DNA from 3 places in the Pseudoalteromonas sp. KG3 genome. Region 2 is predicted to be linked to each of the others. Evidence: predicted binding sites of a transcription regulator. Region 2 holds the regulator's gene; each other region holds the start of a gene.

Region 1 (3,281 bases), 280 kb from region 2:
GCAGAAATCGAGGTGCTTGAGTGACCGACACTAAAGGTATCGTATTGGCTTTCTTCACGAAATGGGAAAGGGTGCAGGCCATCTTTTTGGCGAATAGTGTGCATTTGATCGCGACGACCCGTTAAAATTTTATGCGGGTAAGCTTGATGGCCTACATCCCACACTAAACGGTCTTCAGGAGTATTGTAAACATAATGCAATGCAACAGTCAGCTCTACAGTGCCTAAGCCTGATGCAAGGTGACCACTGCTTTGCGACACTGAGTTAAGTAAATAATCACGCAGCTCATTGCTAAATGCAGGTAATTTTTGTTGCGCTAAATCACGCAGTTGGGCTGGTTCGTCAACCAAACCTAATAATGGATACTTGCTACTATCAAGTGTCATGATTTTTAATACATCCTTCGCTAACCAGACGTTATTATAACGCAATGTTACTCTGGTTTTTTAGTTATTTTGTACATCATTATCAGCTCAATCTGAAGCTGCAATTAATAATCGCGTTCTACAATATATTTTGCTAAATTTTCAAGTTCTGTGGTATCGGCATTTATTGCAGCTAAAGCATGCAGTGCTTGTTCAAGTAAGTGTTGTGCTTTTTGTTTTGCACCAGGGAGTCCAAGTAACGCCGGGTAGGTTGCTTTATTGGCTGCAACATCGGAACCTTGTGGTTTTCCTAGTACTTGTGTATCGCCTTCGACATCTAAGATATCGTCTTGTACTTGAAAAGCCAGTCCAATTGCATCACCAAAGCGCTTTAATTGTAATAATGTATGTTGATCGATATCTGTTGCACATAATGCCCCTAAGGTAATTGCGCAGTTTAGTAAAGCACCGGTTTTTAGCTTATGAATACGCTCAAGCTCAACAAGCGTCACCTCGGTGTTTGTTGCGGCAATATCCAAAGCTTGGCCACCCACCATACCTTCAATGCCAGATGCTTTACTGAGTGTTGCGATCATTTTTAGCTGCTGCTGCGCAGGGACGTTAAATGCATGATTGGCAATTAAATCGAACGCCAGTGTTTGCAGCGCATCGCCCGCTAAAATTGCATGAGCTTCACCATAAACAATGTGGCAAGTCGGTCTACCACGGCGCAAATCATCATCATCCATAGCAGGTAAGTCATCATGGACTAACGAATAACTATGAATACATTCTATTGCGGCGGCCAATACATCTAAATCCTGATGCTTTGCCCCTAGCATTCTGCCTGTAGCGTACACCAAAAATGGTCGTAGGCGTTTCCCGCCGTTTAAAACACTATAATGAGTCGCCAGTTTGATACTTTGCTCGGTATCCAGAGGTTGCTCAAAATACCGATTGAGAGTGGCTTCAACATCACGTTGAGCGCATTTAATTTGTTCTGTTATTAGCACTCGTTATTCCAAATCATTTTCAAAGTTAGTAAGCGGTGACTGACTATCATTACCCATCAAAATAGCGACTTTTTGTTCTGCTTGTTGCAACTTGCTAGATGATGCACCAGCCAAAGCGATGCCGCGTTCAAATTGTTTTAACGATTGTTCAAGCGAAAGTTCACCTTGCTCCATTTCTGTGACGATTAAGGATAATTCTTCAAGCGCTTGCTCAAAGCTTAGGTTCTCTGGTTTTTTAGTCGCCATAGTGGATTCAACTTAGATGATAGAAATGTGAGGCCAATTTTAGGGGGAATGCTAAACTAGGTCAAAGGCTGATGCATTTTTTTTGCATAATAAACTATATTCTTGTCACAGATTAAATGCTTTTACTCAGATTTATGCCTTGCAGGTTAAGCATGGTAGATTAAAATGCCAATTAGCGCTAAACGTTTCATTTCATTTTTTTCAGTAAATGGTTTAAGTAATTCAATACATTGCCGATAAGCAGTTAATAATAAAAATTTGCTGCCAGGGCAGTAAAGCATGAGTTCCTTTGGAGGGGTAAGTGGATTTAGCAACCATTATAGGTATTCTCGGCGCTATTGGCTTGATTGTCATGTCCATGTTTTTGAGTAGCAGCGGCGAAGTAGCGATGTTTTACAATACTCCGTCTGTGGTGATTGTATTTGGTGGTTCGATTTTTATCGTGTTATCAAACTATACAATGGGCCAGTTCTTTGGCATTGGTAAAGTGGCTGCCAAAGCGTTTATGTTTAAAATTGAATCCCCAGAAGAACTTATCGAAAAAGCAGTTGAACTTGCTGATTCAGCACGTAAAGGGGGATTTTTAGCACTCGAAGAAGCAGAAATACCAAATGCATTTATGCGTAAAGGTGTCGATATGCTTGTCGATGGCCATGACGCGGATGTAGTTAGAGCGACGCTGCAAAAAGATATTGCCCTTACTTCTACTCGTCATGAATCGGGAGCTGGCTTATTTAAAGCGCTTGCCGATATTGCACCGGCGATGGGGATGATTGGTACTCTCATCGGCCTTGTGGCCATGCTATCCAATATGGATGACCCGAAAGCGATTGGACCTGCCATGGCGGTCGCGCTTTTAACCACTTTATACGGAGCATTTTTGGCCAACGTGGTTGCAATACCAATTCAGGTCAAGTTAGAGCTGCGTAAAGACGAAGAAGCCATGAACCAGCGTTTGATCTTAGATGCTGTACTAGGTATTCAGGATGGTCAAAATCCAAAAGTTATCGAAGGTATTTTGAAAAACTACCTCGCTGAATCAAAACGAAAAGTGGATACTGAGGAGTAAGCATGTCTGATCAAGAGTGCAAATGCCCACCACCAGGACTTCCCGCTTGGATGGGCACGTTTGCGGATTTGATGTCACTATTGATGTGCTTTTTTGTGCTTTTGCTCGCGTTTTCAGAAATGGATGTGCTGAAATTTAAACAAATCGCGGGCTCGATGAAATTTGCTTTTGGTGTGCAAAATAAAATTGAAGTTAAAGATATTCCTAAGGGCACATCGGTTATTGCGATGGAGTTCACACCAGGTAAACCAGAACCGACACCAATAGAAACAATTCAACAGCAAACCGTGGAAATGACTCAGCAAATGTTGGAGTTTCAGGCTGGTGATGAAAGCTCTGCCGGTGGCCGCCAAGAACAACGTGGTAACAAGCGCGGTGGTGAATCACAAAGTACAGCGCAGCAACAAGCTTCTGAGCAGTCAACCGCTGCGGCCGATCAAGAGCAAGTAAATGAGTTGGTGAAAAAAATAGCGCAACAGTTAGAGCAGCAAATCATGGACGGGGCGATTGAGCTGGAATCGTTAGGTCAGCAAATTATTATCCGCATTCGTGAAAACGGCTCATTTCCCTCGGGCAGTGCTTTTTTAC
Region 2 (3,281 bases):
GTCGCTAATGCAGAGAAATTAGTAAAAAAAGCTGAACAATTGTATTTAAAAAGAACAAAAGCACAACATTCAAGACGTCAAGCAGTAGCGTCAAGCACAGTAGGGATGTATGATTAACACAGTATTAGATCAAGCAAGTGGCCTGCGTAAAATGAGTCAAAACAATAATAACGGCGTTAAAGTTATCGCTGTCACAGGTGGTAAAGGAGGGGTTGGTAAAACTAACGTCTCACTAAACACTGCGATTGCGTTAGGTCAACTCGGAAACCGAGTATTAGTACTGGATGCCGATTTAGGTTTGGCAAATTGTGATGTGATGTTAGGACTGCGAGTAGAGCGCAACCTCTCTCATGTATTATCAGGTGAATGTGAACTTGATGAAATTTTAGTTGAAGGTCCTGCAGGCATAAAAATAGTGCCTGCAACTTCTGGCTCACAAAGCATGGTCGAACTTTCTCCCTCTGAGCATGCCGGTTTGATCCGTGCTTTTAGCGAATTAAATACTGAATTTGATATATTAATCGTAGATACCGCTGCTGGTATTTCTGACATGGTGTTAAGTTTTTCGCGCGCAGCGCAAGATGTCATGGTGGTCGTATGCGATGAACCAACCTCAATCACCGATGCTTATGCATTAATCAAGGTATTAAGCCGTGAGCATGGCGTATATAAATTTAAAATCGTGGCTAATATGGTGCGCAGTATGCGTGAAGGCCATGAACTATTTGCTAAACTCTCAAAAGTAACAGATCGCTTTTTGGATGTATCGATGGAGTTGGTGGCAACCGTCCCTTATGATGAAAACATGCGTAAAGCAACGCGCCGGCAAAAAGTGATTGTTGATTTATTTCCAAATTCTCCAGCAGCAATAGCATTTAAAACATTAGCGACAAAAGCAGTTAAATGGCCTATACCTAATCAACCTTCTGGTCATTTAGAATTTTTCATAGAAAAACTAGTAAACGGCTAACTATGACGGCATCGGTGAATAAAGCGATGGGATATCAATCTACACAAAATTTAAATGTGATTGTTGAACGACATGCTTCACTTGTCAAAAAAGTGGCGTGCCATTTAATTGCTCGTTTACCTGCGAGTGTGCAACTTGACGATTTGATTCAATCGGGAATGATAGGGTTAATTGAAGCATCAAAGAATTTTGATGCAAGCAAGGGCGCAAGCTTTGAAACCTTCGCAGGCATTCGTATTCGCGGCGCGATGCTTGATGAAATGCGCCGTGGCGATTGGGCACCTCGTTCTGTGCACCGTAATAGCCGCAGAGTAGCAGAGGCTATTAGTGAACTTGAAAGTGAACTTAATCGCGAACCCAAAGACATTGAAGTTGCTGAAAAACTTGATATTACACTAGATGAGTACCATCATATTCTTAGTGATGTAAATTCCAGTAAAGTGCTTGGAATAGAAGATTTAGGGGTTGATGAAGATGTTATTACCCCAGTCGGACATGATTTAGCGCTAGACAAGCCCTTTAATAACGTTAAAAATGAACGCTTTAATCAATCATTGTTAGCAGCTATACAATCCTTACCTGAACGAGATGGGTTAGTATTGTCATTGTATTATAACGATGAAATGAATTTAAAAGAGATTGGACATATACTCGATGTAAGCGAATCGCGTGTGAGTCAGATACATGGTCAGGCGATGATTAAGCTCAAAGCAAAAATCAATGACTGGATAAATTAGTAGTAAGTAAATATAGGTTCAGACCTCACCGGAGGATGTTTTGGATAAAAACATGAAAATTCTTGTTGTTGATGATTTTTCGACGATGAGACGTATTATCAAAAATCTGTTAAGAGATTTAGGTTTTACAAATGTACAAGAAGCTGATGATGGCTCAACAGCGCTACCAATGTTACAGAATCAGGAGTTTGATTTTGTGGTAACAGATTGGAACATGCCGGGCATGCAAGGGATTGATTTGTTGCGTGCTATCAGGGCTGATGACAGCCTCAAACATATTCCAGTTTTAATGGTAACAGCAGAAGCTAAAAAAGAACAAATTGTTGCTGCTGCCCAAGCGGGTGTTAACGGTTATATCGTTAAACCATTTACAGCTGCAACACTTAAGACCAAATTGGAAAAAGTGTTTGAGCGTTTAGGTTAAATAAATAGGAGAGGCTTATGTCAGCACCAGCTGCGCCTCAGATCAGTTTAGAACAAGCCCGTCAGCTTGTGGTTTACCTTGAAAACGGTGAACAAGATAAAGCTGATCAATTAATTATTGATGCGGCGTCAAAAGAGCAATCAGAATTATTTGCCGAAGTTGGCAAACTGACGCGTCAGCTGCATGACGCGTTGAAAAATTTTGAGCTTGATACACGTTTAGCTGATTTGACGACTGAAGCTATCCCTGACGCTAAGCAGCGCCTTAATTATGTTATGGAAATGACAGAAAACGCTGCTAATAAAACTATGGATGCGGTAGAAGCAAGTTTACCTATTGCTCAACAACTCGCTGATGAAATTTCACATATTAAGCCGACATGGGACCGTCTCATGAATCGTGAAATTGAACTGGGAGAGTTTAAAACACTGTGTCATAGCTTAGATAAGTTTATGAATAACTCGCAGACTAAAACGGATGAATTGCAAGGGCTAATGACCAATGTGTTAATGGCGCAAGATTTCCAAGATTTAACCGGTCAAGTTATTCGCCGGGTAATCGAATTAGTTAGAGAAGTAGAAGACAGCTTGATCCACTTGTTGACAGCATTTGGTAGCCAAGATGACAGCGAAACAAAAATAGTAGCACCAGCCATTGAAAAACCGCCTGCTGAAAATACACTTGCAGGCCCAGAAGGGCCAATTATTGATAAAGAATCTCGTGATGATGTTGTCAACGGGCAAGATGATGTAGATGATTTATTATCAAGCTTGGGCTTCTAAGAGGAGAAAACTGCATGAGCTTTGAAGTCGATGAAGATATTTTACAAGATTTTCTAGTAGAGGCTGGAGAAATTCTTGAGCTTTTGTCAGAACAGCTGGTGGAGCTTGAAAATAACCCAGATGATACCGAATTACTCAATGCAATTTTCCGTGGTTTTCATACGGTCAAAGGCGGCGCTGGCTTTTTAAGTATGACCGAGTTGGTTGATGCTTGTCATGGTGCTGAGAACGTGTTCGACTTATTACGCCAAGGTGTACGTAAAGTTAATTCTGAGCTGATGGATGTTATCCTGCAAGCGCTCGACACAATTAATGAAATGTTCGCGACTATTCAAAGTAGAGAAAAGCCAGAGCCTGCAGATCCTGAA
Region 3 (3,281 bases), 1.2 Mb from region 2:
TATAAAAGCTTTTCAGTACGTACTATGAGCTCAAAAATGAAGCGTGACCAAGATTACTACAAAGAAAAAGGCGCACTGCGTGGTGTACCCACTTTTATCGTAAATGGTAAATATAAGCTTAACTTAGGCCGTGAATCAGGTATTACCGAGCCAGAAGATATTAGTAAATTAATTAACTATTTAGCTGCAAAATAAGCGCAGTTAAATTTTATAACAAGCTCCGTACACGGAGCTTTTTTATTGGCAAAAATAACAATGCATAAAATCCTGATTTCAAGCTGCTTGCTTGGCACACCTGTGCGTTACGATGGCACCGGACAGCAATTGCTTCATCCGCAAATAATGGCCTGGCAACAGCAAAAGCTGATAGTGTCTTTTTGCCCAGAGGTTGCTGGTGGTTTACCTACTCCCAGAGATCCAGCAGAAATTAGTAATGATAAAGTGATTACCAATACGGGTGATGATGTGACCACTGAATTTAAGTTAGGTGCACGCAAAGCGCTACAACTTTGCCAGCAGCACAATATTCGCTTTGCACTGTTAAAGGAATCAAGCCCTTCTTGTGGTCGTAATACAATTTACGATGGTTCGCACAGTGGTCGTAAAATAACGGGAATGGGCTTGACGGCTTCGTTATTAGAAAAGAATGGTATTAAAGTGTTTAGTGAGCAGCAAATGCCAGCGCTAGTACAAGCACTGGCATAATAAGTACCTTACAATTTACGTTGTAAAAATACCCCAGATTCAATGTGGTGGGTATAAGGGAATTGGTCAAAAATAGCAAAGCGCTTAACTTCGTGAGTACGGGTTAAATGCTCTAAGTCTCGCTCGAGGGTATCTGGGTTACATGAAATATAAATAATGCTTTCATAGTTAGCCACTAAATCACAGGTGAGTGTATCCATGCCAGCCCGTGGCGGGTCAACTAAAATGGTTTGGCAGTCGTAGCTTGTTAAATCAATACCCTCTAAGCGTGAAAACGTGCGCTCGCCATTCATCGCTTGGGTGAATTCCTCACTCGACATGCGAATAATATCTAAGTTAGTCACCTTGTTTTTGGCAATATTGTACTGCGCAGAGTGCACTGATGACTTTGAGATCTCTGTAGCTAACACACGATTAAACGAGCCTGCCAATGCAATCGAAAAATTACCATTGCCACAATACAGCTCAAGCAAATCATTTTTTAATGGCTTACATAAATCCTGAGCCCACTCTAGCATCTTAATATTTACTTTGGCATTAGGCTGGGTGAAGCTATTTTCTACTTGTTGATAAATAAGCTCTTGGCCATTAACGGTTAGGCGCTCAGTAACAAAGTCATCACCCAACACTTCTTTTTGTTTGCGGGCACGGCCAATAAAATCAATTTTAAAGCGTTCACTCAGCGCCACTTTTAACGCTTTAATGGCTGTTAGCCATTCATCATCTAATGGTTTGTGGTAAAGCAAGCTTACAAGAATTTCACCACTGAGACTTGATAAATAATCTATTTGAAATAACTTGCGGCGTAATATCTCACAACCCTTTAAATTTTCGATCATCGCTTGCATAACTTCGCCAATTAGCGGTGCAGCTGGATCAAAGCTATCAACACGAATTTTTTCTTTGCTAGCTTGGTCAAACATAATGTGAAATAAATCATCCCCATCATGCCAGACTCTAAATTCAGCACGTTGACGGTAGTGAATAGGCTCAGAGCCAAATACTTCTAACTGCTCAACCCCAAAGCGTTGGAATTGCGCAATAATACGCTGCTCTTTTTCGCTTAATTGCGCATCGTATATTGATGTATCGATCTTAATAACTGCCATTATGCCCACTACCTTCTATCTTTAAGCTATTTATCGGCGCTATTGTAGGGGGCAGGGAGTATTTGTCTAGTTTTGCGTAATGAATACTGCTGTTTTTTTGTACATTTCGCTTCAGTTATTTATTTTTAGGCCGATACTAAAGAATGCAACTATAGGAGTCGGATCATGAAAATTGGTAACTTTGGCTTTGTTCCAAATAACAATGTCAATAAATACAGTAACAAAGCTGCATTACAGCAACCTACAATACAGTCTCCCCAAGATAGTTACCAGCAACGTGGTAGGGAGTTAGCCGCAAAAGTATTAGGCGATAAAATGGCACAAGCCCTAGGTTTACCTGTCGCTGAAGAAAAAAAGGACAAGCCGCTATTTGATTTTGACGCAATCGTCAAAAATGTACTGGAGTTTGTAACTGGTGCAGTAAAAAAAGCCCAAGCTAATGGTGCCGATGATGAAAAACTCAAAGGCATGTTAGGCGATGCTCGTAAAGGTGTGCAAATAGGTATCGATGATGCTTATGAAGAGCTCAAAGGCACAGGGGTTTTAAATGACGAAATAGAAGAAGGCATCGAAAAATCAAAAGCAGGTATTTTTAGTGGCCTCGATGAATTTGAAGAGAACTTATTTAACCCAAAACCCGAATCTGTGAGTGTGAGCCAAGCACAGTATTTAAGTTTAAGTAATAACGCAGAATATAACTTTACCACTGCAGAGGGTGATGAAGTGACGATTAGCTTTGCCGATGCCTTTAAACAGCAATCTGCTAGTAGCTATCAACGTAATGGCCAAAATGAAGGCTATGCCAGTGAGTCATCACAATCGCGCGAGTTATCATTTAGTATGTCGGTCAATGGTGATTTGAACGAGGATGAACAGCAGGCTATTAATGAGCTGATGGAAGACTTACAAGGTGTGAGCCAAACCTTCTTTTCTGGGTCGTTTGAACAGGCGTTTGAGCAAGCACAAGAGCTAAATCTTGGGAATGAACAGCTGGTGGTGTTTTCAATGGATTTAAGACAGACCAAAACCTTCGCAGCTATAAAGGGTTATGAAGAGAATAAACCTGCACCAGAGAAAAAGGTTGCTGAAAAAATCGCGCCATTTAATGATGACTTAAAAGAGGCGTTTAATAAGGCGGGCGATCTAGGTTTACAAAATGAACTTGCCGGTATCTTACAGTGGTTAAACCAAGATAAAGAAGAGATTGGTAAGTTGGTTGAATACACTAAATCGATGTTTGAGCAAATGAATAAGCTACGTTCAGCAGCGTCAGAAAGCGAAGCGTAAACTTTATTTCTGCTTAACTGCATGGCAAACTGCTTCGCTTAAAGTAAACACGAGGCGAGTAGTTTGTCTGCACATATTTTGGTTTTTGATTCAGGCCTTGGTGGCACCACAGTGCTTGAGCATATTCAACGCGCGCTGCCCGATGCACAATTTAGTTATTTTATGGATAATGCCTACTTA

The links. The regulator FliA, encoded in region 2, starts transcription of late flagellar genes. The targets are predictions, from matches to a motif close to CTAAAGNTNNNNNNNNNNNNGCCGATA.
Region 1: pomA (flagellar motor protein PomA) is a predicted target of FliA. The motif match lies at 1,837-1,863, and genes of this name have one in related genera.
Region 3: NDQ71_RS11650 (DUF5610 domain-containing protein) is a predicted target of FliA. The motif match lies at 1,924-1,950, and genes of this name have one in related genera.

Annotation. Positions count from the first base shown of each region.
Region 1 is NZ_CP098523.1:1,568,501-1,571,781, reverse strand. Features, by position in the region: gene dxs (1-deoxy-D-xylulose-5-phosphate synthase) at 1-386, opposite strand, end outside; gene ispA ((2E,6E)-farnesyl diphosphate synthase) at 491-1,378, opposite strand; gene NDQ71_RS07590 (exodeoxyribonuclease VII small subunit) at 1,382-1,624, opposite strand; gene pomA (flagellar motor protein PomA) at 1,926-2,693, shown strand; gene NDQ71_RS07580 (flagellar motor protein MotB) at 2,696-3,281, shown strand, end outside.
Region 2 is NZ_CP098523.1:1,286,759-1,290,039, reverse strand. Features, by position in the region: gene flhF (flagellar biosynthesis protein FlhF) at 1-117, shown strand, start outside; gene NDQ71_RS06195 (MinD/ParA family protein) at 110-970, shown strand; gene NDQ71_RS06190 (RNA polymerase sigma factor FliA) at 997-1,707, shown strand; gene cheY (chemotaxis response regulator CheY) at 1,748-2,131, shown strand; gene NDQ71_RS06180 (protein phosphatase CheZ) at 2,149-2,913, shown strand; gene NDQ71_RS06175 (chemotaxis protein CheA) at 2,928-3,281, shown strand, end outside.
Region 3 is NZ_CP098523.1:2,448,904-2,452,184, reverse strand. Features, by position in the region: gene NDQ71_RS11665 (thiol:disulfide interchange protein DsbA/DsbL) at 1-195, shown strand, start outside; gene NDQ71_RS11660 (DUF523 domain-containing protein) at 256-705, shown strand; gene trmA (tRNA (uridine(54)-C5)-methyltransferase TrmA) at 714-1,814, opposite strand; gene NDQ71_RS11650 (DUF5610 domain-containing protein) at 1,980-3,101, shown strand; gene murI (glutamate racemase) at 3,165-3,281, shown strand, end outside.